3 regions of the Arthrobacter sp. KBS0702 genome follow, and region 1 is predicted to be linked to each of the others. Evidence: riboswitches for the same ligand, from Rfam matches in the RefSeq annotation. Region 1 holds a riboswitch; each other region holds the start of a gene.

Evidence for each region. Region 1 has a riboswitch for cyclic di-AMP ahead of FFF93_RS02540 (hypothetical protein). Riboswitches for the same ligand answer to the same signal wherever they lie in the genome.
Region 2: linked by a shared signal. The riboswitch ahead of FFF93_RS09270 (NlpC/P60 family protein) and the one ahead of FFF93_RS02540 (hypothetical protein) in region 1 are both predicted to bind cyclic di-AMP.
Region 3: linked by a shared signal. The riboswitch ahead of FFF93_RS03385 (NlpC/P60 family protein) and the one ahead of FFF93_RS02540 (hypothetical protein) in region 1 are both predicted to bind cyclic di-AMP.

Annotation. Positions count from the first base shown of each region.
Region 1 covers NZ_CP042172.1:528,740-538,429, forward strand. The annotation lists gene FFF93_RS02515 (DNA glycosylase AlkZ-like family protein) at 1-1,209, shown strand, start outside; gene FFF93_RS02520 (nucleoside deaminase) at 1,233-1,736, opposite strand; gene FFF93_RS02525 (phosphatase PAP2 family protein) at 1,835-2,596, shown strand; gene upp (uracil phosphoribosyltransferase) at 2,663-3,298, shown strand; gene FFF93_RS02535 (glyoxalase superfamily protein) at 3,348-3,725, shown strand; gene FFF93_RS02540 (hypothetical protein) at 3,846-4,574, opposite strand; cyclic di-AMP (ydaO/yuaA leader) riboswitch at 4,574-4,760, opposite strand; gene FFF93_RS02545 (ATP-binding protein) at 4,869-6,476, opposite strand; gene FFF93_RS02550 (response regulator transcription factor) at 6,480-7,220, opposite strand; gene FFF93_RS02555 (winged helix-turn-helix domain-containing protein) at 7,826-8,698, shown strand; gene FFF93_RS02560 (dodecin family protein) at 9,042-9,245, shown strand; gene FFF93_RS02565 (histidine phosphatase family protein) at 9,299-9,690, shown strand, end outside.
Region 2 covers NZ_CP042172.1:2,019,229-2,028,918, reverse strand. The annotation lists gene FFF93_RS09315 (rhodanese-like domain-containing protein) at 1-600, opposite strand, end outside; gene FFF93_RS09310 (hypothetical protein) at 723-2,156, opposite strand; gene FFF93_RS09305 (glycoside hydrolase family 16 protein) at 2,377-3,342, opposite strand; gene FFF93_RS09300 (DUF4397 domain-containing protein) at 3,693-4,394, shown strand; gene FFF93_RS09295 (RNA polymerase sigma factor) at 4,555-5,124, shown strand; gene FFF93_RS09290 (anti-sigma factor) at 5,111-5,968, shown strand; gene FFF93_RS09285 (DNA alkylation repair protein) at 6,007-6,675, shown strand; gene FFF93_RS09280 (hypothetical protein) at 6,732-7,628, shown strand; gene FFF93_RS09275 (hypothetical protein) at 7,625-7,879, opposite strand; cyclic di-AMP (ydaO/yuaA leader) riboswitch at 8,051-8,244, shown strand; gene FFF93_RS09270 (NlpC/P60 family protein) at 8,249-8,995, shown strand; gene FFF93_RS09265 (dihydrofolate reductase family protein) at 9,081-9,638, opposite strand.
Region 3 covers NZ_CP042172.1:709,233-718,922, reverse strand. The annotation lists gene FFF93_RS03400 (molybdopterin molybdotransferase MoeA) at 1-228, opposite strand, end outside; gene FFF93_RS17015 (DUF6457 domain-containing protein) at 225-512, opposite strand; gene FFF93_RS03395 (molybdenum cofactor guanylyltransferase) at 496-1,173, opposite strand; gene FFF93_RS03390 (HNH endonuclease) at 1,223-1,723, opposite strand; gene FFF93_RS03385 (NlpC/P60 family protein) at 1,956-2,696, opposite strand; cyclic di-AMP (ydaO/yuaA leader) riboswitch at 2,960-3,153, opposite strand; gene FFF93_RS03380 (M23 family metallopeptidase) at 3,266-4,087, opposite strand; cyclic di-AMP (ydaO/yuaA leader) riboswitch at 4,092-4,333, opposite strand; gene FFF93_RS03375 (metal-dependent transcriptional regulator) at 4,454-5,149, opposite strand; gene serC (phosphoserine transaminase) at 5,446-6,576, shown strand; gene FFF93_RS03365 (MFS transporter) at 6,602-7,960, opposite strand; gene FFF93_RS03360 (DUF3027 domain-containing protein) at 8,003-8,560, opposite strand; gene FFF93_RS03355 (cold-shock protein) at 8,570-8,953, opposite strand; gene FFF93_RS03350 (hypothetical protein) at 9,132-9,365, shown strand; gene FFF93_RS03345 (helicase-associated domain-containing protein) at 9,376-9,690, shown strand, end outside.

The DNA of each region.
Region 1 (9,690 bases):
CCCGTCGAGAGCCTCACCACCGGGCGGCTCCGTGCCTGGTCGTGGCACCGGCAGGGCCTGGACGGCTCGCTGGCGGGGTGCACGGCGGAACAAATTCTTGCCCGGGCAGGCTGGGCGCGGTCCGTGGGCGGGGCCAACCCGTACCTCACGCTCTTCGCCCGGGCGGGCATCCGGCGCGCACAGGTGGACGCCGACGTGCAGTCCCACCGGATCCTGGAACTCCCGACGGCGCGCGGCTGCACGTATGTGCTCGGCAGGGAGGACTTTGCGTGGGCGCTGCGGCTGGGACGGGATCCGGCCGAAGCAAGCTTCAAAGTCGTCGGCAGGCTTGGCGTGGACCGCGGCGAGATCGCGCTGCTCGAGGAGCAGGTGCTGCACACCCTCGCGGAAGCCGGAGTCCCGCTGGACCCGCGGCAGCTCAAGGACGAACTCGGGGAATCGGTGCGCAACCTTGGCGAGGAGGGCAAGAAGAAGGGTGCCGCCACCACGCTGCCCACTGCTCTTGGCATCCTGCAGGCGGACGGCCGGATCCGTCGCGTCCCGGCGACCGGCCGGCTCGACCAGCAGCGCTACGCCTACGAACCCTGGAACCTGGCGCCAAGCACCCTCAGCGACGAGGAGGTCCGTGCCGAGCTGATCCGGCGCTACCTGGGCTGGACCGGAGGGGCCACCTTCAAGCAGTCGCAGTGGTTCACCGGCTTTACGGTCGCGCAGAGCAAGGCCGCGCTCGCCGCCGTCGGCGCCGTCGAAGTCCCCACGGCCGCCGGCGGGGACCCGCTCTGGATGCTGCCCGACGACGTCGCCGGGCTCGCCGCGTTCGAAGAACCTGCCGAAGAACAAATCCAATTGCTTGCCGGAACCGATTCGCTGGTGCTGCTGCGCCGGAACGCGGCGGAACTGCTGGCCGGGGAGGACCAGGACAAACCTGCGCTGGGCCGGCTCGCGCTGCAGGCCGACCTGCCGGACCATCCGATCCTCGACCGCGGCCGGATCATCGGCCTGTGGCAGTACGACCCCGCCGAGGGGCGGATCGCAGCTTGGGTCTTTGGTGAGGCTACGCCCGCCGTGGACCGGAGGATCGCCGAGGTGGAGACCTGGATCAGGGAGGACCTGGGCGATTTCCGGGCCTTCAGCCTGGACTCGCCGGCGTCCCGGCAGAAACGGATCGACGCGTTGCGGGCGTCCACGACCGCCACCGCGGAGCGGTAGCTTAGGCACCGCGAACGGCGGCCTCAGGCGCCGCGGTGTGCCGCGAAGAAGTCCCGCAGCAGCGCCCCGCACTCCTGCTCCCGGACGCCGCCATACACCTCCACCCAATGGTTGAGCCGCCGTTCGCGGAGAATGTCGAACACGGAACCGGCGGCCCCGGCCTTCTCATCCCAGGCGCCGAAGACCACCCGCGGAATCCGGGCCAGCACCACGGCGCCGGCGCACATGGCGCATGGCTCCAGCGTCACCACCAGGGTGCAGTCCTCAAGCCGCCAGCCGTCGTCGTTCAGGCCTTCCAGCGCGCGGCGGGCGCGCAGCCGGGACGCTGCCTCCCGGATGGCCACCATTTCGGCGTGCGCGGTCGGGTCCCCGAGCGCCTCCCGCTCGTTGCGTCCCGCGCCGAGCACCGAACCGTCAGGTCCGATCACGACCGCGCCGATCGGCACGTCCGCGGTGGCCAGCGCCCGGCGTGCCTCGGTGAGGGCCAGACCCATCCATTCCGCATGCCGGGGCTCGGGGGTAGTCATGGGTCAATGGTAGTTTCGATCCTAAGCAGGCTGTGCACCTTCGCGGTGTACCGGAAAGTCGGGAGACGGCAGTGAGCACCAGGACTGAGAGCTGGCTGATGCGGCGCTGGGGCAAGTGGGTGGTGCCGTACGCCGCGCTGTGGATCACGATGCTGATCGGCGGCGTGGTGGTCGTGGCCCTGGCCCTGACCAGCGCGGAGGTCTATGACAACGTCGTGGACGACGCCGGCCTGGCCAACCTGGACAAGCCGATGCTCTCCTACATGGAGCAGCTGCGCAGTCCGGGCCTGGACTCCTTTGTTACCGGGTTCACGAACATCGGCGGCGGCATCGGCATGCCGATCCTAGGCAGCATCCTGACGGCGTTGCTGATCTGGGTCTCCCGAACCTGGCGGCCGCTGATCCTGATCGGAGGTGCCGCCGCGGTTTCGGTGACTGCCACGTCACTGGGCAAGAAGCTGATCGGCCGGACCCGGCCCGACCACGCCGACGCCGTGCCGCCCTACGAGAGCTCACCGTCGTTCCCCAGCGGCCACACACTGAACACCACGGTGGTGATCGGGCTGGTGGTCTACCTTGCCTGCCTGCAGGTCAAGCGCACGATCGCCCGGGTCGGCTTCATCACAGCCGGTGTGATCTTCATCTTCGCCATGGGCATGAGCCGGGTCTACCTCGGCCACCACTGGATGACCGATGTGATCTTCGGCTGGGTCATCGGGCTGGGCTGGGTGGGGATCGTGATCCTGGCGCACAGGCTCTTCCACGTGCTGCGGCGCCGGGAACACACCGGCCCCGCTCCGACGTTCGACAACGAGGCCCACCTGCGCGACGGGGCCCCCGGGAACAGCCGCAACGGCTGAACGGACGACGCCGATACCCCCGGCCCGGCGGGACGGTCCCCGGCGTCCGGGTGATAGTTTTGACCCATGCGCACTCTCGTTGTGGACCACCCGCTGGTCGCCCATAAGCTCACCGTTCTGCGGGACAAGAACACCCCGTCCCCGGTCTTCCGCCAGCTCACCGAGGAGCTCGTCACGCTCCTGGCCTACGAGGCAACCCGCGACGTCCGCACCGAACCCGTGACCATCGAGACTCCGGTCAGCACCACCATCGGCACGGCGTTCACCAAGCCCACCCCGCTTGTGGTCCCCATCCTGCGCGCCGGACTCGGCATGCTCGAAGGCATGACCAAGCTGGTCCCCACGGCCGAGGTCGGCTTCCTGGGCATGGCCCGCGACGAAGAGACCTTGGACATCATCACCTACGCCGAGCGCCTCCCCGAGGACCTGACGGACCGCCAGATCTTCGTCCTGGACCCCATGCTGGCGACAGGCGGCACCCTGCGCGAAGCCATCAAGTTCCTGTTCAAACGCGGCGCCTCGGACGTCACGTGCATCTGCCTGCTCGCCGCGCCGGAGGGCCTGGCCAAGCTGGAGGAAGAGCTTTCGGAAGCCAACGTGACGATCGTGCTGGCCTCGATCGACGAGAAGCTCAACGAGAAGTCCTACATCGTCCCCGGCCTGGGCGACGCCGGCGACCGCCTGTACGGCATCGCGGGCTAGGCGCCACCCCGGGGTTCCGGCGGCCGGCGTCCGGGACTAGCCTGTGCCCATGGACTGGAAACTCGAACTCGTATTTGTCCCGGTGTCCGATGTGGACCGCGCCAAGGATTTTTACGTCAACAAGGTGGGCTTCAACGCCGACTACGACGAACGGCCCACGGAAGGCATCCGGTTCGTCCAGCTGACACCGCCGGGTTCCGGGTGCTCGATTGCGATCGGCGAGGGCCTCAACGATGCCCCGCCCGGCACCGCCCCGGGCCTGCAGCTGGTGGTCAACGACATTGAGGCCGCCCACAAGCAGCTTAAGGACAACGGCGTGGACGTCAGCGACATCGACGTCCACGACTGGGGCCACTTCGTCCACTTCTCCGACCCTGACGGCAACAAGTGGGCGGTGCAATACATCCCGGGCCGTCCGAACGGCTAGCCGCCCGGGGCGGGCGAACCCGGGCGGCCGGACCGCCGGGTTTCCGGCGCACGTGAGGCCCCGGATTCAGTGAATCCAGGGCCTCACAATTCGCCGGGCAGGGGCCCGTGTGGCGGCTGTTTAGTACCAGTTGTTCGCGTAGTGGAAGTTCAGCGCGCCGCAGGGCGAGCCGTACCGGTCCTGCACGTACTTCAGGCCCCAGTTGATCTGGGTCCGGTAGTTGGTCCGGTAGTCCGCGCCGGCGCTTGCCATCTTCTCGGCCGGCAGGGCCTGGACCACGCCGTAGGCGCCGCTGCTGGGGTTCGTGGCGGTGGTCTTCCAGTCGGACTCCCTGGTCCACAGCTTCTGCAGGCACTGCATCTCGCTGGGAGCCCAGCCATGGACGGGCAACTGTGCGGCGGCATAGGCCTGCGCGCCGGCCGGATCGTCGACGGCGACCGGCTGCACCGGGGCGGGGGCGGCGGCTGGGGCGACCGGCGCAGGCGGTGCCGGCGGTGCCGGGGCTTCGGCGGGCTTGACTTCCGCCGCCTTGGCTTCGACGGTGCCGGTGGAGGGGGACGCGGGGGCGTTGCTGCCGACCTGTTCGAACTCCAACTTCTGCAGCGACGATTCCTTGGACGCGTCTGCCGTGTGGGCCGTCGTGCTGGAGGCCTGGCCCGCGGCGCCTGCGCCCAGCAGTACCGCGAGGGCAGTTGCCACGACGGCGGCGCGCTTGCCCTTGGAGCCCGCACGGGCGCCAACCCGGGACAGTGTCGTGCGCTTCGCCGGCTCGGCGCGGTGGCGCGCGATCGCGGCTTCGGATGCCTGTTTAGCGCCTTCTGGGCGCATGGGTACCTTGAAATCAGTCATGTTTGCCTCTCAACGCCTACGGAGTTAGCTGTCGGGTTCGGATGCAAAAATCCGGCCGCACGGAATCTCGACGTGGCGGCTTAACCCCAAGGGTGCATGGATGCAGATGCCCGGGAACTCTGGGTCCCCCGTCTCTGCCTAATCCATCGGAATCCGGGAAGCGGCAGAGTTTGGCGTCAATCCGGATATGCGGCCAGATCGATGGCCGCACCCTAAAAACGGTACCGGACTTTCCTTTGGATGTCACATTTAGGTAACGGAGGACTCGTTCAACCGCGTGGCGGCTTGCCTCTCCTAGGCCGCCGGAGCCGCCTCGGGGAGGCGGACGGCGAACTGCGTGCGGCCGGGCCTGGACGTGACGTAGACGGTGCCGCCATGGGCCTCGACAATCGCCTGCACAATCGACAGCCCCAGACCGCTGGTGCCTTCCGCCGTCGCCGCCGGAACAGGGGAGGTGGAGGTGGCGGGGGAGCCCGCGCGCGCCTGCGCCATGGCGGGCGGCGGTGCCTGGGATCCCGCCCGGGATGGCACTGCGGCCGGCGCCGCGGTTCCGACGGGGTTCCGGCGGGACGCGTCTGCCCGGGCAAAGCGGCGGAACACCCGGTCCACGAATTCGGGGGCAATTCCGGTGCCGTTGTCCGTCACCGTGACGATGGCGGTGCCGTCATTGGTGCGTTTCACCGCTGTAGTCACGGTCGTTCCCGGTTCGGTGTGCTTGCGGGCGTTGGAAAGCAGGTTCGCCAGCACCTGGTGCAACTGGGCAGCGTCGCCCCGCACCACTACGGGCTCCTCGGCGAGTTCCAGTTTCCAGAGGCGGTCCGGGGCCATGACCTTCTCGTCGCTGACCGTCTCGATTGCGAGCTGGGAGAGATCCACGTCGCTGAACTTCAGCGGCTGGCCCTCGTCGAGGCGGGCCAGCAGGAGCAGGTCCTCCACGAGGGTCGTCATCCGTTCCGACTGGCTCTGCACCCGGGCGAGGGATTTCTCGCCGTCCGGGGTGAAATGCTCTGTCATGCGCATCAGTTCCGTGTAGCCGCGGATGGCCGTCAGCGGGGTCCGCAGCTCATGCGAGGCGTCGGCAACGAACTGGCGCACCTTCATCTCGCTCTGCTGGCGCGACTCAAGCGCGCTGGAGACGTTATCCAGCATCTGGTTCAAGGCGTAGCCCACGCTGCCCACCTCGGTGCCGGGATTGGCGGCCGACGGCGGCACGCGCACCGCGAGGGCGACCTCGCCGGCGTCGAGCGGGAGGCGGGAGACTTTGGTGGCCACCTCTGAAAGGTGCTCCAGCGGTTTCATGGTCCGCCGGATCAGTGCCGTCCCGGCCAATCCGATCACGACCAGACCGCCGGCGGAGACCAGCACCATGGTCCACACCAGCGAGGCCAGGGTGTCTTGCTTCTCCTTCAGGGGCAGGCCCGTGACGATCACGTCGCCATACGGGGTCTGCGCGGCGACGAGACGGTAGGCGCCGCTGGACAGGGTCCGGTCAACTGCCGGTTCGTCGGGAGTGAGCGCGAGCAGGACGTCGGCGTCGTCGGCGGAGAGGGCTTTCCGGCTGGCATCCTCGGCCAGGAAGCCGGCACTGGTGACGTCGTCGTTGTGGATCCGGGCGTTGAGGGTGCCCACGGCCTGGCCGCGCGCTTCAAGCGGGTCCCGGCGCCCGTCCCCGCTGCCGGGCCGGCCGAACTCCCGCGCCCGCTCGGAGGCCTGGTCCAGCTGGGAGTCCAGTTGCTTCGTCAGGAAGAGATTCATCGAGGCGTAGCTGACCAGGCCGACGGCGCCGCAGATCGCGACGAGCAGAGCCATGGCGAGCAGGACCAGGCGCGTGCGCAGGTGCCAGGTTGAGGGGCTGCGCCAGTCCCGGCCGGGGGCGGAGGGGTCACGCTCGGGGGCTGCCACGGACTAGTCCGCCGGTTTCAGGACGTACCCGGCCCCGCGCACGGTATGGATCATCGGCGGGTGGACCGCGTCGACCTTCTTGCGGAGGTAGGAGATGTAGAGCTCCACGATGTTGGCCTGGCCGCCGAAATCGTAGTCCCAGACGCGGTCCAGGATCTGCGCCTTGCTGACCACGCGTTTCGGGTTTTCCATCAGGTAGCGCAGCAGCTCGAACTGGGTCGCGGTGAGGTGGAGTTCTTCGCCGGCACGGGTCACTTCCCGGGTGTCCACGTTGAGGACGAGGTCCCCAACCACAAGCTCGGCGGTGTCCATGGCCGCGACGCCGGAGCGCTGGACCAGCCGGTGCAGCCGCAACAGGACCTCTTCCATGCTGAACGGCTTGGTCACGTAGTCGTCGCCGCCCGCTGCCAGGCCGGTGATCCGGTCCTGGATGGCGTCCTTGGCGGTCAGGAACAAGGCGGGAACCTCCGGCGCGAAGGCCCGGATCCGGCCCAGCAATTCGACGCCGTCGAAGCCGGGGAGCATAACGTCCAGAACCAGCACGTCCGGCCGGAACTCCTTGGCGACTTTCAGCGCTGCCGGGCCGTCCGCCGCCACCGCCACGGACCAGCCGGCCATCCGCAGCCCCATGCTCATGAGTTCCGAGAGGCTCGGTTCGTCGTCCACCACCAAAGCGCGGATGGGAGACCCGTCCGGGTGCGTAAGGGTGGGCAGGTTGTTGGTCATGGAGTGCGAGGTGGCCATGGGACAACTCTCCAATCCGGCAGTAGGGGATGGCTTTGGGGATCCTGTGCGCCAGCTGTGAATCACAGCTTAGCGAGCTGGATCAACTCGCCGGCCGGGTTCTGCGGGTGTCCGCCCGCTGGGACGGCGGCGGCGGCGGACTCCGGGCCCCGTGATTTTGCCGCGCGGGCTTACCGTGAACGATTTCCGGCCGACGGAGGGGCTCGGCGAACAATATTCGACAACTTCCCTTGGCTGACCACTCGGGGGACAAAAACGAAGCATGCTTCGTTGACTGGCCAGAATTGTGACTTGCGCTACAATCGCCCTTTTTGTCTCACAATGCGGACTTTGAGGTCCATTGTTACTTGCTAGTTCTCATTGTTACGTTGCACACTTCAAATGTGAACAAGAACTCAACAGCACCTGCAGCCGCAGCTTCCTGGATCAGCGCACCAGCTGGTACCGAGATGCGTTGTTGTCGAATGCACGCCTAACTTCTACACCCCAGAACGTTTCTAGGCATTCGCCCCCAGCCCAGCGTCGGGCGCCCCTCCCCAGTTCTCATTGCGGGGATCTAGCATTCGAGCCGCGATGACGGCCATTCACATTGAGGTAAGCATTCCATGTCAGTTGCATCCGGATACGTCCACATCTCCGTCCGTAACGCCAACAAGGCCGGCCAGGCATCCGGCCTCCGCCAGGGCTTTGGCGGCCGTCCGAGTTACGGCCCCGCGGGAGGCGGCAGCAGCTTCCCCGCCCCCGGTTACGCCGCCCAGGGCTTCAACCCCAACTCCTACGGCCAGTTGCGCGCCGTCCCCGCCGCCGAGTCCTCGCCGGCCACCGCGCCGACTCCGGTGATCGCCCCGGGCAACGGCAGCCCGGTCCGCCCCGTGCCCAACGACAACGTGGCCCGCGGCTTTGTGCTCTACATGGGCATCGATGAGGAAACCGCGGCCGCCGCCGGCACCTCCATTGCCAAGCTGGCCCAGGAAATCCGTGCCTACGCCCAGTCGCTCGTCGCCGGAGCCGAAAGCTACGCCGCCGTCGCCGTCGCCCCGGCGTCTGCCCCGGGTTCCGCGCTCGACGTCGTCCGGTCAACCTTCGGCGACCCGACCGCCGGCGCCCGCCAGCGGGCCGACAACGCGCGGCTGCAGCAGCCGCAGGACCCCCGTCCGTCCGGTGTGCTGATCGACCTCGCGCGCCGTGAAGTGGCGCTCGACGGCGAGTCCCTGAACCTGACGTTCAAGGAATTCGAGCTCCTCAACTACCTCGTCGAGAACGGCACGCGCACCGTGGGCCGCGACGAACTGCTCGAGGGCCTGTGGCGCAATGCCGAAGAGGTTCCCAATGAGCGCACCATCGACGTCCACATCCGCCGGCTGCGCTCCAAGCTCGGCCGCCTCGCCAACACCGTGCGGACCGTGCGCGGCCAGGGCTACCGGTTCTACGAGCACCCCGAGGTCGTTGTCTGGGCCGCTCCGGAGTACTCCATCTAGCCTTAGCTTTCCGCAAAGCGCCTGTCCCTTGTTTGGGGGCGGGCGCTTTCGCTTTCGCGGCAAGATCCCTCGGCGCCTGCGCTCGTTCCTCGCGCAACAACGGCGCTCTCGGGATGTGCCGCTGCGCTGTAGCGCCCCTGCCGCCGGAACGCTACTACGCGGGGCTCCGCGGCTGAGGCGGCGAGGCCGGATTTTGGGGCCGCGGCGTGGCGGGCACCGCGAAGCGGGCACGGCCCCAAATCCGGCGAAGCCGCCGCTGGTGAGGCGGCGGCTTTTGGACTCTGTTGCGTTTGGGGGCTTCGGCGTAGTCTCGGTCCCGTCGAGCCGACTATTGGGAGGAAACATGTCTGTTGCACGTATTACTACCCTGAGCTCCAACTCCAAAACCTCGTTTGATGCCGCCATCAAGGAGGGCGTCGAGCGGGCCAACAAGACCCTGCGCAACGTCACCGGGGCCTGGGTGAAGGAGCAGAAGGTCGAAATCAGCGACGGCGCCGTCGTGGCCTGGCACGTGGTGCTTGAGGTGACCTTCGTCCTGGACGACTGAGGCACCCTCGTGATGCGCGCCCGTGGCGAAACCAGCCGCACTAGGATTGAGCCATGAGCGCGCATCACATCAAACGGCTGGTGCTCATGCGGCACGCCAAGGCGGACTGGCCGGGCGGCGTCGCCGACCATGAACGGCCGCTCGAAGAGCGAGGACACCGCGAGGCGCCGCTGGCGGGGAAATGGCTCCTTAAACACGGCGTGGTTCCCGACTTCATCCTGTGCTCCAGCGCCCTGCGGACCAGGCAGACCTGCACCTGGGTGTGCAGTGAACTGGGAGACAAAGCCCCGACGCCGAAACTCGAGGACGGCCTCTACGGAGCCTCCGCCCTGCGCATGCTCGCGGTCATCAACCATGTCCCGGACACGGTCACGACACTGATGGTGATCTCCCATATGCCCGGCGTGCAGGATCTTGCCATGCACCTGGCCTCCCGGGACTCCAA
Region 2 (9,690 bases), 1.5 Mb from region 1:
CTTGCCGCAGGCGCTTCCGGCGCCATGGCCCGGGTGGACCTGGACGTGGTCCGGCAGGGTCAGGAACTTGTCCCGCAGGCTGGCGAAGAGCTGCTTCGCGCCGAGGAAGCGGGTGTCGACGCCGCCGGCGGCCTCGTCGAGCAGGTCCGGGCGGCCTAGGTCGCCGGAGAACACGAAGTCGCCCGAGAGCAGGTAGCCGGGCTGGTCGGCGAACGCGCCGTCGGTGATCAGGAAGGAAAGGTGCTCCGGGGTGTGGCCGGGGGTGTGCAGGGCTTTGACCGTGATGTTGCCCAGCGTGATGACGTCGTTGTCGTTCAGGCGCTCGGCGTCGAAACCGTACTGCCAGTCCGTTCCGCCCTCGCCGGAGACATAGGCGGTCGCGCCGGTCGCGGCGGCCAGTTCGCGGGTGCCGGAGAGGAAATCAGCGTGGATGTGGGTCTCGGTGACGGCCACGATCTTCATGCCATTGGCGGCGGCGAGGTTCTCGTAGACGGCGATGTCGCGCCGGGGATCAACGACCAGCGCTTCACCCTTGGCCTGGCAGCCGATGAAATAGCTGGCCTGGGCGAGGTCTTCGTCATAGATGCGCTCGATAAGCATTCAGGGTGCTCCTTCTTGAGGTAGACGGGGAAGGGATTCCTTCCTCCTCTGACTTCAATAATAATACCCCTGGGGGTATCACGCAAGCGGCTTGGGGCTGGCGTGGGCGGCGAACGCGGGGCCTAGCCGCCCACCCTGGCCATCACCTTGTTGATGGTGGCCGCGAGACCGTCCGCGGCCTGCTGGACGGCGCTGTCGGACAGTGTCTTGGTTTCGGTTTCGACGCACAGGTTTCCTTTGCGGGCGCCGACCAAAACGTGCCGGATGCCGGTCCCGTCGGGCAGCATGTACACCACGGCGTAGCCGGTTTGCCCGCTGGTATCGACGGTGGGGTGCTTGAGGGGCGACCACGTCCGGGGTGCGCCGCCCGGCACCTGCTCCTGAACCGAGGTGCAACTGCCGAGGTCTGCAGCCCGGCGGTCAAAGGCAGATGCGTCCGGAGGCGGTGTGGTCAGGCTGATGAGCCGCAGGCTGATCTGGTCCAGTGCCTGGCCCGTGCCGGGGATCTCGGCCACCACGGTCGCGGCTCCGCCGAATGAGGCGAGGTACGCGGCGTCGTCATACGTGCAGCTTTGTGCTGAAGGGCCGGGTGGGACTGCCGGCGCGGTGGGAGCGTAGCGGCCCTCCAGCACCTGGGCCGGGCTTCCGCTGGGTCCGGTAATGCCTTGCAGCAGCCGGGCCAGCTGCTCGGGAGTCTGATGTTGGGGTGCCGGCCGGGATGCTGTGGGGCCCGGTGTCTGTGACGCCGACGGCGGGCTGGGCTTCGGGCTCGATGGCGCGCCGGCCGTCGGGCTGGCCGGCGGCGGGGAAGCCGCGGGGGAGTCGGCGGCATACTCCGCGACCAGTTTTTGGGCCAATTGGACCAGGGGCGACAGCGCGGACGTGAGTTCGTCGGCGGAGGCACTGGGCGGTGCCTGACGGCTCAGCCCGAACGACACCGTTCCCTTGAGGACCTGAAGGGAAACGGTGCGTGCGGCCGGGGGAGTCCCCGGGGTTGATTGGGGGCTCGAAACCGTGGCGTAGGCCCGTTCCCCGAGTTCCGGCACGCTCCGCAGCCGGACAGTGGTCGGCGGCGCGTCCGGCGAGAGCTGTCGGAAGTCTGCGCAGGCGACGGCTTGTTCTTCGGCATAGGCGAAATCCGCGGCGACCACGGCGTCCCGTGGCGCGCTCCTGGCCAGGACGAAGGCCACAGTCTCGCGTGACCACGCACCGGTGAGGGTCAGGACGCCTGCCGCGAAATTCATGTCGAGGTCGGCGCGGCTTGTCGGTGCGCTGCGTGGCCGGAAGACCCCGCATTCGCCGGGCTGGGCGGCGGCCCGGTTCGCGGGTTCCGGCCGCCCCTGAAGACGCGACCTCAGGTCCGCGGTTTTCGACACCCTCCCGGTGCCCTGTTGGGCGCCGTTGATCGCCCGGTCCACGAGGGCCATCAGTTCCTCGTCCGACAGGACTCTCTCAGCCGCCGACGCCGAAGCGTCGGCCGCGGGGGTGGACGCGGCGGGGGTGCTGCTGGCAGGAGGGGACGGCGATCCCGGCGTGCAACCGGTCAGCGCCAGCACGGCAGCGGCGCACGCCAGTGACCAGCGTTGCCTCGGCGAGGAACTTCTGGGGTTTTGGGTTGCTGCAGCACCTGGGCGCACGACTGGACTCCCTGCCGTCGAAAGATGTGCTGCGCCCAGCCTCCGCCCCGTGCTTCTGCGGCACCAGAGGATTTGGACCCCTGCCCACCGCGTCGCGGCCACATCCAACCGCTAGGAGCGCTGCCGGGCCGCTCGAGTCCTACTGGTAGACGCGGACCCAGTCGACCTGCATCTGTGACGGGCTGGTGGCGGTGCCGTCGGGGAACCAGTCCAGCTGCATCGTCTGGTGCATTCCGACCGTGGGCTGGTGCGCCGGGTTCTTGTCGGTGAACGTTTGCACGCCGTCGATGTAGCCGGTGATGCCGGCCGGAGTCCACTCCACCGCGTAGTTGTGCCACTGCGTCGTGTCGACTGGCGTGGCCGCCGTCGCCTGGAAGTCCCCGCCGCTGCAGGCGTAGTGCAGGAAGAACTTCATGGCAGCCGTGTTTGAGGTGCCTTCGGCGTAATCCACCTCGGCACAGTTGGGCGAAGTGTTGTTGTTCGGCCACAGCAGCAGCACCGGGTGGTATTCGGGGTCACGGGCGTTGGTCCTCATACGGGTTTCCCAGCGGCCGTACTTTTGCTGGCCGAACTTTGCCGACATCCCGCCGGTGGTTCCTGCCGCATCTCCGGTGACCGTGGCGACACCGTTGGCCACCGACCAGGCCTGGGGGCTGCGGACGCCCTTGCCTGCATGGCCGGTGCCGTTGAAGACGCCCCACTTCGTGGCGTCCGGAGCACCGGTGTAGGAGAACTCGTCGCCGGCCAGTACTGGACCCCACCCGAAGGCGGCGGCGGCCTGGGCTCCGTTGCCCGCGGGTGCCGCCGGGGCCGGGGGGACCGCGGGTGACGCCGGCGCCGCGGGTGCTGCCGCCGGCGCCGTGGGGGCAGTGTTGGGGCCGGGAGGTGCGGCTGCGGGCGGAGCGGCCGGCGCTGCGGTGGCGGTGGTCGCGGCGGGAGCGGGCGCGGAAGACGTGGCCGGCGTCGACGCCGGGGCGGCTGCCCGGGAGGACGACGTCGGGCTGGCAGCCGTGCTCGGCCCGGTGGGACCGGTTGTGGACGCGGCACTGCATCCGGTCAGCGATAAGGCACCGAGGGTAACGGTGATGGCAATTTTCTTGAACAAGTGACCCCTCCGGGATATTGAATTGGCGCAAGCGATCGGCGCGATCGACCCGGTGGGGAAAGTCTTGCAACCTCTTTCAGCCCCGCCGGGCGGACAGGGTGAGCAGGCGCCAGCCGGCGCGGCGGTGCCCGGCAAAAGCGGGCATCCGGGGCCCTGCATTCGGGCCTGGCCCTCGGGCCAGCCGCCAACGTTACTCGATCGTGACCTTTGTTTGCAAAACGCCGTCCGTAACCGCGGCGCGTGCGGGCCGGAAATTAAAGTGCCGCCAGCTGCATCCGGGGCAGGGGCGCGGCCGGTAGTAAGGGTGTAAGCGAAAACGCCCGCATTCGGGCCTCAATGAGGAGCTCCACATGCACACGAAATCACTCTCAGCAGCTGCCGGCGCGCTGACGCTGCTGGCCGGACTGACCTTCGCTGCCCCCGCGCAGGCAAATGCGAAGCACCACGACCACGACACCGCGAAACTCTCGGTGCTCCACGGCGTCCCGGGACTCACCGTGGACGTCTGGGTGGACGGAAAGCTGACGCTGGACAACTTCACGCCGGGAAGCCTGGCCGGTCCGCTGGACATCCGCGAGGGAGAGCACAAGATCGCCATCACGGGCGCGGATGCCACGAGCGCCGACAACCCCGTGATCGGACCCGTTGAAGTTGACCTGAAAGAAGGCCGGGACTACACAGCCGTTGCGCACCTGACGGCGGACGGAAAGCCCACGGCCACCCTCTTCAAGAACGACACCTCGGCAAGCCCCGATGGCAAGGGCAAACTGACGGTCCGGCACGTAGCCGCAGCCCCCGCCGTCGACGTCCTTGCCGGTGGGAAAGCCGTGATCAGGGGCCTCGAGAACCCGCACGAGAAGAAGCTCACACTCAAGGCGGGCACCATCTCAGCCTCGGTGGCGGCGGCGGGCAGCACAGAGGCCCTGATTGGCCCCGCGGACGTGAAGGTCAGCAAGGGCAAGAACACGATCGTCTATGCGTGGGGCAGCCTGTCCGACAACAATCTTGGCGTTGCCGTGCAGGTGGTGAAGTCGTCAAGGCACGACGACTAAGGGTTCCAGCATGGTGCTGACTGAGCGCCAACCGGGTGGCGGGACCGCTGCGATCGCGGCCCCGCCAGCCGCTTGTTCCGGCCCGGCTCCATTGCAGGGTGGGCGGTCCGGGGGAATAATGGCGTTCCACGGGTCTCATTCCCGCTCTAAGGAGCACCTGATGGAGGCTGCCGATCGTGAATGGAACGTTGCCATTGACCACGCCTTCGCCGCGGGCGAGGAACGGGCGCTCGCTGAGGCATATCGCAGACTGGGGCCCCTCATTCACACGCTGGCGCTGAGAGCGCTGCGCGAGCATGGCGCCGCCGACGACGTCACCCAGGAGGTCTTCATTCGCGCCTGGAAATCGCGGACCAGCTATCGCCCCGAGGCATCACGTCTGCCCGCCTGGCTGATCGGGATCACCCGCAACGCCATCTCCGATGCTTTGTCCGCCCGGTCCCGCCGGCGGGACGTTGAACGTGCCGCCCTGCGCCTGGTCAACGACCCGCAGCCCGGCGCCGACCGGCCGAACGCCGACGCACTGGCGGACCGCTTCACGCTGGAAGACGAGCTCGAGCGACTGGGACACCCGCAAACTGCCATCATGCGGTTGGCATTCTTCGAAGACCTGACCCACGACCAGATCTCGTCCCGGCTCAACCTTCCACTCGGCACGGTCAAGAGTCATATCCGCCGCAGTCTCGCCCGGTTGCGGTCACGGCTGGAGGTGGAACATGGATCATCTTGACGACGATCTCCTTGACTTGCTGGCGCTCGGCGAACGGCCGGCTACCGAGTCGGAAGCTCGCCACCTGGCCGGCTGCGCCGCATGCTCCTCGACGCTTGAGGCGCTGCAACATACCGTGTTCGTCGCTACCGTCAATCCCGAGCACGTCGAACTGGAAGCGCCCGCCAGCCACAACTGGGCCGCCATTCATGCGGCCCTGGGGCTCTCCCCGTCCCTGGCCGGCGACCCACTCGGCGGTCCTGCCCCCGGTCCTGCGGCCGAGGGCGCCGGGCCCGCAGACCCCGCTGCGCCTGGCGGGGATATCCTGGCTGACCCCGGATCCCGGCCGAGCGCCCGGCGGCAACGAGGCGGCCGCCAAGGTGGCGGTAGCTTCCCGCAACGGGGACCATGGCTCCTCGGTGCCGCCGCCGGAATCCTGCTTGGCGCTGCCGGGGCCTGGACAGCCCTGACCATCCTCGGCCCCGGTGCGCCGCCGGTGGCCGCACCCAGCCCGTCCCGGCCCACCGCTGTCGTCATCGCCCAGACTGCACTCGCTCCGCTGGCCGGACACTCGGCCAGTGGAAGCGCCCGGGTGGAGGATCTTCCCGACGGCTCCCGGCAGCTGGTCATCAGCCTTCCGGAGGAGAAACTTACGGGCTTCCGCGAGGTCTGGGTGGGATCCGCCGACCTGTCCAAAATGGTCAGCCTGGGGGTCTTGGGCCAGGGGACCCGGTCCTTCGTCCTGCCGGGGAGACTGAACCTGGCGGACTACCCGGTGTTGGATATCTCCAATGAGCCCTACGACGGGAATCCGGCCCATTCTGCCGAGAGCATCGCACGCGGAAAGTTCGCCGCGCAGGGGTGATCTCCCGGCAGCGGCCCCGGCTGCGACAGAATGGGACCATGAGCGAGGCCGGTGACTTCATTGACGCGGCGCTGCAGCGGGAGAGTTCCTGGCAGCGGGCCGAGGAGGCGCAGGCCCGCTTCGGTCCGGAACTCGGGTCCTATGGTGCATCAGTCGGTGCCGTCCGGGGCGCGGTCCGGGATGCGCTCCGACGCTACCGGCACCTCGGCCGCGACGGGATCACGGCGCTGAGCTCGGAATTGTGGGCGGTGCCCGTCTTCGAACGCCGTCTCGCCGCCGTTGTCCTGCTGCAGTCCCGCCTCGCTGAATTGGACAACTCGGACCTGACCCGGATCGAGGGCTTCCTGCGCACCGCGCGCCTTCGCGAGCTGGCAGATCCGCTGGCCGTCGACGTCGTCGGGCCGCTCATCGCCGGCCTTGACGGCCTCAGCCGGAGCCGGGCGGAGGCCGTCCTGGAACGGTGGCTGCAGGACCCAGACCCTTGGCTGCGCCGCTCAGCCCTGCTGGCGCCGCTGCGCGGACTCCGTGCCGGGGGCGGCGACTGGGAGGGCTTTGCGCGGCAAGCCAAGGGAACACTGGCCCACGGTCCTGGCACTGCGGCGGACACCGCCGTCGGGACCCAGGACGGCGGTGGTGGCCTGGTCCGCGAAGCGGTGCACCGGGTGCTTGCGGACGTGGGCAAGAATCGCCCGGGGCTGCGGCTGTAGCCGAGCGGGCCTAAGTGCCCTCGTGCACCGACTCGGCCCGGCGCCACACTGAGGCCGTGAAGACATTCCAGGGGAACCGCCGGGCCTTGACGTTCAGTGCCGCCGCCGCGGCGGCAGCGCTCGTGCTGGCCGCGTGCGCGGGCGGGCCGGGGACGGGCCCGCCGACCGTCGGCGTCCCTTCGACCGGTAGCAGCACCGCGGCCGCAGGCTCAACGGAAGCGTCCCAGGCGGCAGGCACCGGGACTGCAGGCTCCGGCACCGCAGGGTCCGGCGCCGGCCCGGAGAGCACCCCGGCAATGAATCCGACGACGGGCGGCGGCCAGGACTATTCGGACGCCCAGCTCCAGTCGCTGCTGCAAGGCGTGAAGCTCCAAGGTGCCGGGGAACTGCGCGTCGACGATCCCCGGGCGCTCGCCTCCGGGGCAAGGGGCGATTACCAGGACATCTCTGATCCAAAGCGTGGCATCCGTCCGGGCCAGTGCGAGCTATTCGAGAGTTACCTCATGTTTAACGCTGCCAATGGCACCCTGGCCAGCGGACTGCTGGTTCCTTCCACCCCGGAGGACCAGAACGCGATGAAAATGACCGGGACCTATCGTTCCGTGAGCGCCGTTCATCCCGCGTCTGCTGGGGGACCCTCCGAATTCCGGCAGCGGCTCGAAGCCTACAGCGCCTGCGGCACCGTCCGGGAGGTCTCGCTGCTGGGGGCCAAACCCCAGATGGACATCGCCCGGCTGCCCGGCCAGGTTTCAGCGGCTCAATCCTTCGCGGTATCCCAACTCACGTCCGGACCGGTACGGGTCGGTGCAATCTACGTGGGCGGGACAAAGGCCGGCGTTGACGTCATTTGCCGCCAGAGCGTCAACGGCAATGCTGCGGACACGCTCGACTTCGACGCCGCGGCCCGGCAGGGCGCGGACGTGGTCAACCAGGTCCTCGGCAGGCTTCCCTAAGGCTCCGTCCGGCGCTCCACCACGGCGTACGCCTTGCCATCGAGGAACTGCCAGTCGGTCACCACCATAAATCCGAGTGCATCCACCCGATCATTCAGCACGTGGACGTCGAATCCGCCGTCGCGCGGTTCGGCGTCCCACGTCGCCACGTGGATTTCCCCGCCCTCGAGAACCAATAGCTCCGTGTTGACGTCGAAGTCTTCCTGCGGCTGATCGCTTAGCTGGCAGATGGCGACACAGTGCCTGGTCATATCGGGGCCCTCCGTTTGAGGAATGCTGGCTGACCTCATCCTATGCGTTGCGGCTGCCGGCACCCTAGGCAAAATTCCGCGCCCGGACACCCTGTCGTTACCTGAATGTGACATTACCGCCGGGTACCGTTACCGTGGATGGGTGCCTGTTTGTTTCCGATACGGGCGCTTCCGGGCCGATTGCCTAACTCTGCCGCGGCCCGGGATCCGAATGCAACCTTCTGGCAGAGACGGGGAAACCACTTTTGACTTGCCTTTCCGGCAGGTCTTGGGGTGAAGCCGCATAGCCCGCTCTGGCGGGTCCGCGGCCGGGTGTCTCCCATCCGAATCCGACAGCTCACCTCGCAGGCATTGGGAGAGGCTACAAACATGACTTCAAGCACTACTGCTGCGCGCCATCGTTCCGACGCCCCTGCCGGACGGACCTCGGCATTTTCGGTTAAGCCAGGCACAGTGGGCCGCCAGGCCGCAGTTATTATGGCCGCCTCCGGCCTCGTCCTGACGAGCGGCATGGCTGCCAACGCGGCCGCCGCACCCGCAGAACGCGACACCGCCCCCGCATCCTCCGTCGACGTCGCGAGCAAGGTCTCCGCACCGGTGACTGCTGATTCCGCCGTGCAGATCAGCTTCGACCGCCCGGCGGTGGCAACCACGCCGGCACCGGTGATCGAGCAGCCCAAGCCCGTCGCTGCGCCGGTCGCGCCCGCTGCGCCCGCCGCGCCCGCCGTCGCTCAGGCGCCGGCCGCGCCGAAGATCACCGTCCAGGCAGCCGTTGCCCCGGCCCCGGCGGCCGGCGGAATCAACGCCGCGATGCTCTCGGCCGCCTATAGCCAGATCGGCATCACCCAGGACTGCACTGCCATGGTCGAGAAGGCCCTTGGCGCTGCCGGCATCCCGGTTGGTGACCTGGGTCCCCAGCAGTTCATGAACTACGGCAAGGTTGTGGCCGACCCGCAGCCCGGCGACATGATCGTCCAGTCCGGCCACGTCGCCATCTACGCCGGCAACGGCCAGGCGATCAGCGGCGGCATGAACGGATCCAACCAGACGATCTCGCACCCGCTGTCCTGGCTCACGGCCACCGGCGGCGTGACCTTCGTCCGCGCCGGGGCGTAGTCACCTCGTAAGCACTGCTCCCGAAGGCCGGTGGCCGGTTGTCCCCACGACAGCCGGCCACCGGCCTTCGCGTGTACGGTGCGGCTCAGCTGGTGTAGCGGAGCCGGAGCACACCGTTGCCGAACGTCCTCGTTTCGGCGAGTGTGAGCGCGGTCCGGCTGTCCGAGGGCTTGAAGAGCGGTGTGCCGCGCCCCAGCAGCACCGGATGGATGTAGATCCAGTATTCGTCGATGAGTCCGAGCCGGCGGAAGCTGTCTGCCAGTTGGGCGCCGCCCAAGGCCAGGTCGCCGCCTGCCTGCGCCTTTAGTTCCAGCACCTCCTCGACGACGACCTCGCGCGCCACTGTTGTGTTCCAATCGGCGCGCTCCAGGGTTTTGGAGTAGACGATCTTGGGCATCTCCCGCCAGATCCCCGCGAACTCGGCCTCGGCCGGCGTGCTGGAGGGGTCCCGGTCCGCTGTCGGCCAGTAGGCGGCCATCAGCTCATAGGTGATGCGGCCGTCGAGGAAGGCACCCATGGTGCGGAGCTCCTCGTTGAAGTGGCCGTGGAGTTCGTCGTCCACCAGGTGCCAGTCAATGTCCCGGTTGGGGCCTTCCATATACCCGTCCAGGGAGACCTGCAGGGCAAGGATGATCTTCCGCATGGGCCGAGCCTACGCGCGGAATGCCCGGTGGGGGAAACGGTTCGGAGGAAGG
Region 3 (9,690 bases), 180 kb from region 1:
CCGACCCAGCGCATGCCGGAGCGGCACCGGTGCGGCCGGGATGGGGGTGGCGCAGTCGAAGGCCAGCTGCCGCGCCTCCTGCCAGCCGTGTGCAAGGTGCCGGTGGGGAGCCTCGGCGGAATCTCCGGAGGCTCGGTCGTCGGGGACCGAGGCGGCGTCGGCGGCGGCATGCCGCGTGGGCGGGGGATCGTCGGGGCCGGCGCTGCTGTCGGGCGGCTCAGGCGTCATGCCCCGGGAGCCTCGGCGGCGGCGTATTCCTTCGCGAGTTTCCGTGCCACGCCCATGGCGGCCTGCATCGACACACTGTCTGGGGCCTGGCCTGAACCCGAGGCCAGGCCGGCGGCGAAGCCCGCGATGAAGGTGGTCAGCGGCGCGGCGGGGCGGACGATGGAATGCGCCGCCACGCCAGCCAGTCCCAGCACTTCGTTGATGTCGATTTCGACGTCGTCGAGCTCCAGGGCCTGGAGCAGCGCGCGGCACCAGTCTTCCAGCGTTTCATCCTGGCTTTTCACTGTTTGCCTCCAAAGTCGAATTCGGCCGCTCCGTCCCGGACCGGCCTAAGCCGGGGTCTGAAACCCCCAGCGCGGAAGCGTCATCCCAGGTGTCCACGTCATCGGTGGAACCCGGCGGAACCGGAACCTTCCGCAGTTCAAGACTAGCAAGCAGGGCGAAGACGGAAGCCCCCTCGAGGGCGTTCCGCCGGGCCGCGTCGTCGACGGCGTGTTGTAGCGCGGCTGTGCGATAAAGCCCGACGAGGGGCTGGGTGCGCCCGTCCGACGAAACTGCCATGACCCCGTCGCGGCCGGCCGGGACTCCCGTGCGGCCCTCCTCGCCTGCAGCCAGCAGGGTGCCGACGGCGGCGGCGACCCGCGGCATGTCGCAGGCGAGCACCAAGGTCAGAACGGCGGGGCTGTTCCCGGTCCCGGCCAGGGCGTCGAGCCCGGCAGCGATTGCGGCGGCAGGTCCGGCGAACGGGGGGTCCTCGCGGCAGCCCAGCACCTCCGGCGGGAGGCCGCCCACCTGCGGGCCGACCACCACGGCCCGGCGCGCACCACGGACTGCCGCGAGGGTGAGTTCCAGCAAGGTGGCGCCGTCAACCGCCAGCTGGGCCTTGGGCACGCCGCCGAGCCGGGAGGACCTGCCCCCGGCGAGGATCACGACGTCGAATTCCACCCGCCCAGCCTAGCCGCAGCGGCCGGCACAGAGTGCAAGCGTGGGCCGTTCAGTGCGCCTTTTCGGGGAGCAGGAACGGGTCCCACGCCGGCGTCGGCTTCTCCAGTTCCTTGATCTGCCAGATGGTGCCTTTCGGTGGCCCCGGGACGAAGCCGAGTTTCCAGCCCATTTCCGCGGGCGTATGGTCCCCCTTGGCGTTGTTGCAGCGCAGGCAGGCGGCGACGAGGTTCTCCCACGAATCCGCGCCGCCCCGGGACTTGGGCTGGACGTGGTCGATGGTGTGGGCAGCTTTGCCACAGTAGGCGCAGCGGTGGTTGTCCCGGCGGAGCACTCCCCTGCGGCTGACCGCCGTCATGGTGTTGTATCGGGGCCTGATGTACCTGTTCAACAGGATCACCGAAGGGCGGCCGAGGATGTCCTGCGGGCCCACCACGGGATCGTCGCCTTCGGCCACCACGCTGGCCTTCCCCGTCAGCACAAGGACCAGCGCCCGGCGGAAGGTGACTACCGCCAGCGGTTCATATCCAGCATTCAGAACGAGAGTGCGCATCCGCATACCTCTTCACGGCCGCACCCGCCAGGGGCACGAGGGCCGGCTGCCCTGTGCATGGTCGGGCTATGGATCGACACCACAAGAGTAAACACCGGGAGCCCGGATTACCGAATTTTTCTTATCCCGGGCGCGCGCGGCACGGCCCGGCGGCGGGTCCGCCAACGCAAAGGACCCCTGCCGCGGGGCAGGGGTCCTTCACAATGCTTCCGGCGGGCGCCGGGATTCAGTCCTAGCCGCCGACGCGGATGAAGACCGGGCCGGAGCCTACGTTGACGCTGTAGAGCGCGGTGGTTCCGCCGTTCCAGCCGCCGTGGACGGCCATGCCGTTGCCGACGTAAACAGCGATGTGGGCCATGCCCATGCCGCCGTTCTGGTAGTAGGCGAGGTCGCCCGGCTGAGCCTCAGCGGCGCTCACGGTGCGGCCCAGGGACAGGTAACCTGCCGGCCAGCCGTGGTAGTTGATGCCCACTGCGGCAAGTGCGTTGGTCGCCAGCATGGTGCAGTCCTGGGAGACGCCGATCTGCGCGTAGGCAGCTGCGGCGATCGAAGCGCCCATGCCGCTGACAGCAGCCGGAGCCTTCGTGGCCAGGGAAGCCGTCACGGCGGTGCCGGTGGAAGCAGCAGCTTCCTTGACCTGGACAACCGGCTTGGGTGCCTCGACCGGGGCCGGTGCGGTGGTGACAGCAGGCTTCTCGTAGGAGATGGCGATGCTGGAGGCCGCGGAGATCGTGGCCGGTGCGGTGGACTGTACTTCCATGGCGGAAGCAGAAGTCGATTCGCGCTGAACGTTGGTCTCGGCAGCGTTGGCTGCGATACCGCTGGTCAGTACCAGGCCGGAGGCTGCAGCGATAACCGCGGCCTGGCGACCCATACCACCGGCGTTGTCGCCGACGGCCTTAGCAATGACAGCCAGCGAGTTGGTCTTGGTGACCTCCGCGCGGTGGCGTGCAATGGTTGCACGAGTAGTCATTCAGTTCTCTCTTTCGTGATCCTTTTGTCCGCGCTTTTACAGGCGGGACTGAGGACGCTCCGGCATCTTGGGGGTACGCCGGATCGCCCCGAAACGGGTTTCTTTAGCGAAGGGTGTACTGCGAAGACGCGCCAAAAGCGGGAACTGCGTTGTGAGATCCAGTCCGGGCGCCGGCAAGGGCCGCGCGGAGCATGGAGTTCAGCGGGCTCAAGTGAGCCTCGCCAGCGCGAGAACGCGCAGCATTGTGGCGTGAAGACACGAAAGTAGCCTCTCCCAATGCCTACGAGGTGAGCTGTCGGATTCGGATGGGAGTCACCCGGCCGCGCCGCTTCCTGGGAAGCTTTGCGACTTAACCCCAAGGTCTTCTTGCGAAGACCAAAATTGGTTCCCCCGCCCCTGCCAGACGATGTCATGCGAACGGACCTTGAGCGGTGGCAGAGTTAGGCAATCCACTCAAGAGCGCCAACTTCGGTGAAGTTGGCGTGCTTCATACGGTACAGCAGTTAGGACTCAATGTCACATTCAGATCACGGCGTGTCACAGAAATGCGAGTGGTCCCTCGGGTCGGTCTAAAGCCAGCCCAGCGGATCAACGACTTCTCCGTTGACCATCACCTCGAAGTGGAGGTGGCAGCCGGTGGAGGCGCCGGTGGTTCCGCTCATCGCCACCACATCGCCGCGGGAAACCTGCTGGCCCACGCGGACGTTTGAGGACGACAAGTGGTTGTACGTGGTCTCCAGGCCGTTGCCATGGTCGATCACGACGCGGTTGCCGCCCCCGTAGGGGTGCCAACCGGTAAAGGTTACGGTGCCGCTGGCCGCGGCGTGCACGGGGGTGCCGCACTGGGCGGCGTAGTCCTGGCCGCGGTGGAATTCGCCCACGGCCCCCGTGATGGGACTGATCCGGTAACCGAACGGCGAGGCGGTCACCATCACGTCCAGCGGTGCCCCCAGGCTACCGGCCGAGGCTGCCCTGGTAATCGTGCTGGCCGACTGGGCACTGAGCAGCTGCTTGAGCTTGCCATCCGGGTCGCCCTTGGTGGTGATAGCCGTGCGGTTGAAGTCGATCTGGGCCGCTGAGGCCTTGACCTCGGGCTGGGCCGCGGCCGACACAGAGCCGGTCTTGGCGGCGTCGTTGGCCATGACCGGGCCAGTGGCCGGGACGCTGATGGTGAGGACCAGTCCAGTGGCCGCCAGGGCGATGCCTGCCTTCTGCCCAACGCCGCTGACGGCGGCGAAGTCTGTCATCTGGCGGAACGCGCTGCGCCGGCCGCGGCGTTCATCGCGGTGCGCGTCACGCGGGCGCTCGGCGGTCACGACGGCGGCGGCCGGGCGCGGCTCCGGAGCGGGACCGGTCGCGCGACGGCGGCCCCTGACGGTCTGGGTGGTCAAGTACGGTTCCTCTCTGGATAGCCTGCGAAGTTAGCTGTCGGATTCGGGTCAGAGAGATCAAAGACCCGGTCCGCCGATGCAAGCATCCAGACACAGGGACATCCAGGGAGGCCCTCGTAGAGTTTGCTTGCCGCTAGCGGACTTCACCCCAAGGCTGTTGAATCAACAGCCGCTTGTGGTTCCCCCGCCTCTGCCAGAAGGTGACTCGCCTACTGATCCGCTGGCAGAGCTCGGCTTCGGATCAGATAACGCTTTAGTATCAGTGCCAGTGCTCAACTATAGGGGATTAAGGCAAGCAGTAATAATTTCGTTATCTCGCCTGTGCACAACCCCTGGCCGGCCCCGGGCATGCCCGCCCCGCGCGAGCTACCCGAGAGTAACAAAGACGTGGGCTGCAACCTCGGGAGGCAGTTCCAAGGCGCCTTCAATGTCCGGGACCCGGACCGAGATGTACTCCCCCACTCGTTCCAGCGACACCCTTGCGCCGGGACGGATTCCGCCTTCGTCCAGCTGGACCAGCAGTTCCGGCTCCACCTGGATGGGCTCGGCCAGGCGGCTCACGGTGATCCGGGAGTCCGCGCCGTAGCCGGCCATGGCGTCGAGGAGGTTGACGACCCCGTCCGCGATGCCTGATTCGGGGAGCCCGCCAAGATCTGCCAGTCCCGGGATCGGGTTTCCGTAGGGAGACACGGTGGGGTGGTCCAGCATCTCAAAAATGCGCCGCTCAACCCGTTCACTCATCACGTGTTCCCAGCGGCAGGCTTCCTCGTGAACGTAGGCCCAATCGAGTCCGATCACGTCGGCGAGCAGCCGCTCAGCGAGCCGGTGCTTGCGCATGACCTCGATCGCGCGCTTGCGGCCCGCTTCGGTCAGCTCCAGGTGCCGGTCGCCGGAAACCACGACCAGGCCGTCCCGCTCCATGCGGCCGACAGTCTGGGAAACGGTGGGGCCGGAATGGCGGAGCCGTTCGGCGATGCGGGCGCGGAGGGCGACGATGTTCTCTTCTTCAAGTTCCAGGATGGTCCGAAGATACATCTCGGTGGTATCAATCAGATCCGTCATTCAGCTCAGCTCCTCGAGCGCCGTCCTTGCGTCATTCCCACCGTACCGCGTCCGGGATGCGCCCCGGCGAGATCCGCCGTACGTCACCGCACAGCCTAGCCTATTTTGAATTACTCCGGATAATCCCGGACCCCGACGGCGCCGCCCCACCGTGCCTGTCTCAATGACCGGACTATGACGGACGTTTTTCCCGCCTGCCCGGGACCGTCGGGCAGAATAAGGGCAGGTCCCCGGCCGCAGCCCACGCACGATCCGCCCGGGCCACGCCACGCACCCAGCCGACAATTGGAGCCACTGTGAGCGACACCCGCATCACCATCCCCGCGAACCTCCTGCCCAAGGACGGCCGGTTTGGCGCCGGCCCGTCGAAGGTCAGGCCGGAGCAAATCCAGGCCCTGTCCGCGGCGTCGGCGACGCTGCTGGGCACCTCGCACCGCCAGGCTCCGGTCAAGAACCTCGTGGGTTCGGTGCGCACCGGCCTCAGCGACTTCTTCCGGGCCCCCGAAGGCTACGAGGTTATCCTCGGCGTCGGCGGGTCCACGGCGTTCTGGGACATTGCCAGCTTCGGCCTCGTAGAGAACAAGGCACAGCACCTGTCCTTCGGCGAGTTCGGCTCGAAGTTCGCCGCGGCCACCAATAAGGCGCCGTTCCTGGCCGAATCCTCGGTCATCACCTCCGAGCCCGGCACCCGCCCCGAGGCCCGGGCCGAGGCCGGCGTCGACGCCTACGCCTGGCCGCAGAACGAGACCTCCACCGGCGTTGCCGCGCCGGTGCGGCGCGTGCCGGGGGCGGACGAGGGCTCGCTCGTACTGGTCGACGCCACGTCCGCGGCCGGCGGCCTGGATGTCGACGTCGCCGAGGCGGATGTGTACTACTTCGCCCCGCAGAAGAACTTCGCGTCCGACGGCGGACTGTGGCTGGGCCTGTTTTCCCCGGCAGCGCTGGAGCGCGCCGCCCGGATCAAGGCCAGCGGCCGCTGGATCCCGGATTTCCTGGATCTGCAGACCGCCATCGACAATTCACGGCTGAACCAGACCTACAACACTCCGGCGCTGGCCACCCTGGTGACCCTCGATGCGCAGGTGCAGTGGCTCAACGCCAGCGGCGGCCTCGACTTCGCCGCCGCACGGACCGCCGACTCGGCCGGCCGCATCTACCGCTGGGCCGAGGCCTCCTCCTATGCCACGCCTTTCGTGGCCCGGGCGGAGGACCGCTCCAACGTGATCGCCACGATCGACTTCGATGACTCCATTGATGCCTCGGCCGTCGCCAAGGTCCTGCGCGCCAATGGCATCGTGGATACCGAGCCGTACCGCAAGCTGGGCCGAAACCAGCTGCGCATCGCCACCTTCGTGGCGATCGAGCCCGACGACGTGTCCGCGCTCCTTGAGTGCATCGACTTCGTCGTGGGCGAGCTCAAGCAGTAGCGGCGGTGTCCCCCCGCGGGACGAGTCAGCGGCCGACGGCGTCGCCGGGGGTTTCCCCCCGGTCGGCGCCGTCGGCGTTCTCACCGGAGGTTGCCTCCCGTCCGGCGGCACCGGTCGACGGGCTGCCGGGGATGACCCGGAAGTAGCGCAGCCCGCGGGCACGGCGGTTGAAGCGGATCCGGAGCTGCTTTGCCCGCACAATCCAGGCCATCCCGATCAGGGCCGCGGCAACTCCCGCGGCCGCCGCGACGCCCATGGACCAGCGTGCGCCGGCAACGTTCGCCACCCACCCCACGAAGGGGGCCCCGATGGGGGTGCCGCCCATGAAGATCGCCATGTACAGCGCCATCACCCGGCCGCGCATCACCGGATCGGTGGTGGTCTGGACGTAGCCGTTGGCGCTGGTCATCATGGTGATCGCGAAGAGGCCGACCGGCACCAGCGCGACGCCGAACCAGAAGTAGTCGGGGGCCAGCGCGGCGAGGCCGGAGGTCAGGCCGAAGGCCCCGGCCGCCCCGAAAATCACACGCATCCGCGGCCGTCCCCGGCCGGCCGAGAGCAGCGCGCCGGCAACCGAACCGATCGCCATGATCGAATTCATCAGGCCGAAGGCTCCGGCGTCCAGGCCGAACTCCGTGCCGACCATGGCCGCAATGAAGAGGACGAAGTTCAGTCCCAGGGTTCCCACGATGAAGACCGCCACGAGCACCACCACGATGTCCGGCCGGAAGCGCACGTAGCGCAGGCCCTCGCGGATCCGTCCCTTGCCGGCCGGCGCCCGGGGCAGCTGCCGCAAGGAGGCTACCGGGATTTTGGCCAGGCTCAGGAGCAGGGCCAGGAACGTGACGGTGTTGACCAGGAACACCCAGCCGGGCCCGATGGCCACGGTGAGCAGGCCGGCGACGGCGGGCCCGATCATCCGGGCCACGTTGAATGAGGCGCTGTTGAGGGCGACGGCGTTGGGCAGGTAGTCGTCGCGTACCAGCTCGGAGACGAACGTCTGGCGCACGGGTGCGTCGAGGGCGGACACGACGCCCAGCAGGAGCGCAAAGATGTAGACGTGCCAGAGCTGCGCGGCGCCGGAGAGCACCAGGACGCCGAGCGCCGCGCTCAGCAGTGCCATGGCGGACTGCGTCAGGACCAGCAGTTGCTTGCGGTTGAAGCGGTCGGCGACCAGTCCGGCCACGGGGGCGAGGAACAGCTGCGGTCCCAGTTGCAGGGCCATTGTGATGCCCATGGCTCCGGCGTCCTGCGCGCTCAGGTGGTCAAAGACCAGCCAGTCCTGCGCGGTGCGCTGCATCCAGGTCCCGATGTTGGAGACCAGGGCGCCGATGAACCAGATCCGGTAGTTCAGGATGTGCAGCGATTTGAAGGTGGACCTCATGCCCGAACCCTCCGCTGCCTTCCCCCGAACGGAGCCAAATCGCTAGTCGGCCTCGACGGTGGACTCGTCCTCCGCCGCCCCGGTATTGGCGTTGTCGTCGGGCGCTGAGTGCGCCTCCACGGCGTCGTCGGCGGCGGGCTGTTCCGTCGGGGCGCCACCGGCGGGGGCGGCGTCGTCGTCCTGCTGGGCGTCTTCCGGGCGAACCCGTTCGGCCCACGGAACCCACTCCGGGGCCAGGATGGAATCCTCGGAGGGCAGCAGGCCCAGTTCGTCCACCGTGATGACCTTGGAGCGGGAGTTGCGCGTCAACACCGCGTACCACTGCCAGCCACCGTAGCCGGGCAGTTTGGACTCGAAAAGGTGCGTGACCAGACGGTCGCCTTCGCTCTTGGCACCCAGATGCCGGCCGATCTGCTCCGCCGGAGCGATGCCCTCCACGGCCGTCCGTGCGGCGTCCACCGCAGCGGCCAGGAAGGCGTCGGGCTTGCCGGTGCGCCAGACGGGGACGCCGTAGCGCGGCTTGGATCCTGCTTTGGCGCCGGCGGCCTTGGCGGCCGCACCGGCCGTCGCGGCGGCGTTCTGTTCAGGTTCCGGAGTCATCGCGGGCCCTTACGCGTCCAGCTCGTCGGCGACCTTACGAAGCGCGGCGGCAATGGCCTTGGCCTTGTTGCCTTCCGGGTACTTCCCCGCGGACAGTGTTCCGGAAAGGTTGTCCAGCACGCTGACGAGGTCCTGCACCAGCGGTGCGAGGTCCTTGGCGCTGGGCCGCTTGGCCTTCGCGATGGACGGCGTCTTGTCCAGCACCCGCAGGCCCAGGGCTTGGGCTCCCTTGCGGCCGTCTGCCACACCAAACTCCACCCGGGTTCCGGCCTTGAGCTCCGTCACGCCTTCGGGCAGCGCCGACTTGGGCAGGAAGACCTCCTGGCCGTCTTCGCCTGCGAGGAATCCGAAGCCTTTTTCCTTGTCATACCACTTGACCTTGCCGGTGGGCACGTAATCAACCTTCTTCGTTCTGCGGGGGACGCGGCCGGCGGTCAGCGCATCCGCATGGATATGCGCGTTCAGGGTGTGACTGCCAGGTCCGTGTTGGTCTGTTCCTCCAAGGTTATCCTGCCTTGGCCACTTTGACGGTTTGAGGCGCGGGCTGGACCGGGCTGTTAGCGTTGGCTGCATGACACCTCAGCGTTTCCGGCGGCCCGTGTTGATCCTTGCGGCCGCCGTTGCGGCGCTCTCGCTGGCCGCCGTCGGAGCCGTGATGGCCATGGCGTTCAACACCACGGTGGCCCCGGCGTGGGTCACCTCCGTTGCCCTGTACGGGCTGCCCCTGGCGTTCCTGCTCATGCTGGCCCTTGTGATCGACGCCGTGGCCAGTCGTCGCCGGACACCAGAGCACGGCGAAAGGTAACGTTGGACTGATGTCCCTGATCCGCGCGCTCAGCAAGGAACTGCAGGCCCGCAGCGACGACTCGTTGCGGGCCCTGTTCTCCGCGCGGCCGGACCTGATCTCCCCGGCGGTCCCGGACTTCCCCGCCTTGGCCGCGCGGGCCAGCGGCCGGGTCAGCGTCCAGCGTGCGTTGGAACGACTGAACCGTCCCGAAATGCAGGTGCTGGAAACCCTGCACCTCTGCACCAACACGGACACTGGCCACAGCGCGTCGGCCGCGACGCTCAAACGGCTGATCAACGGCTCCACCGTGACCGCGCTTGAGCGGCTGCTGCACTCGCTGCAG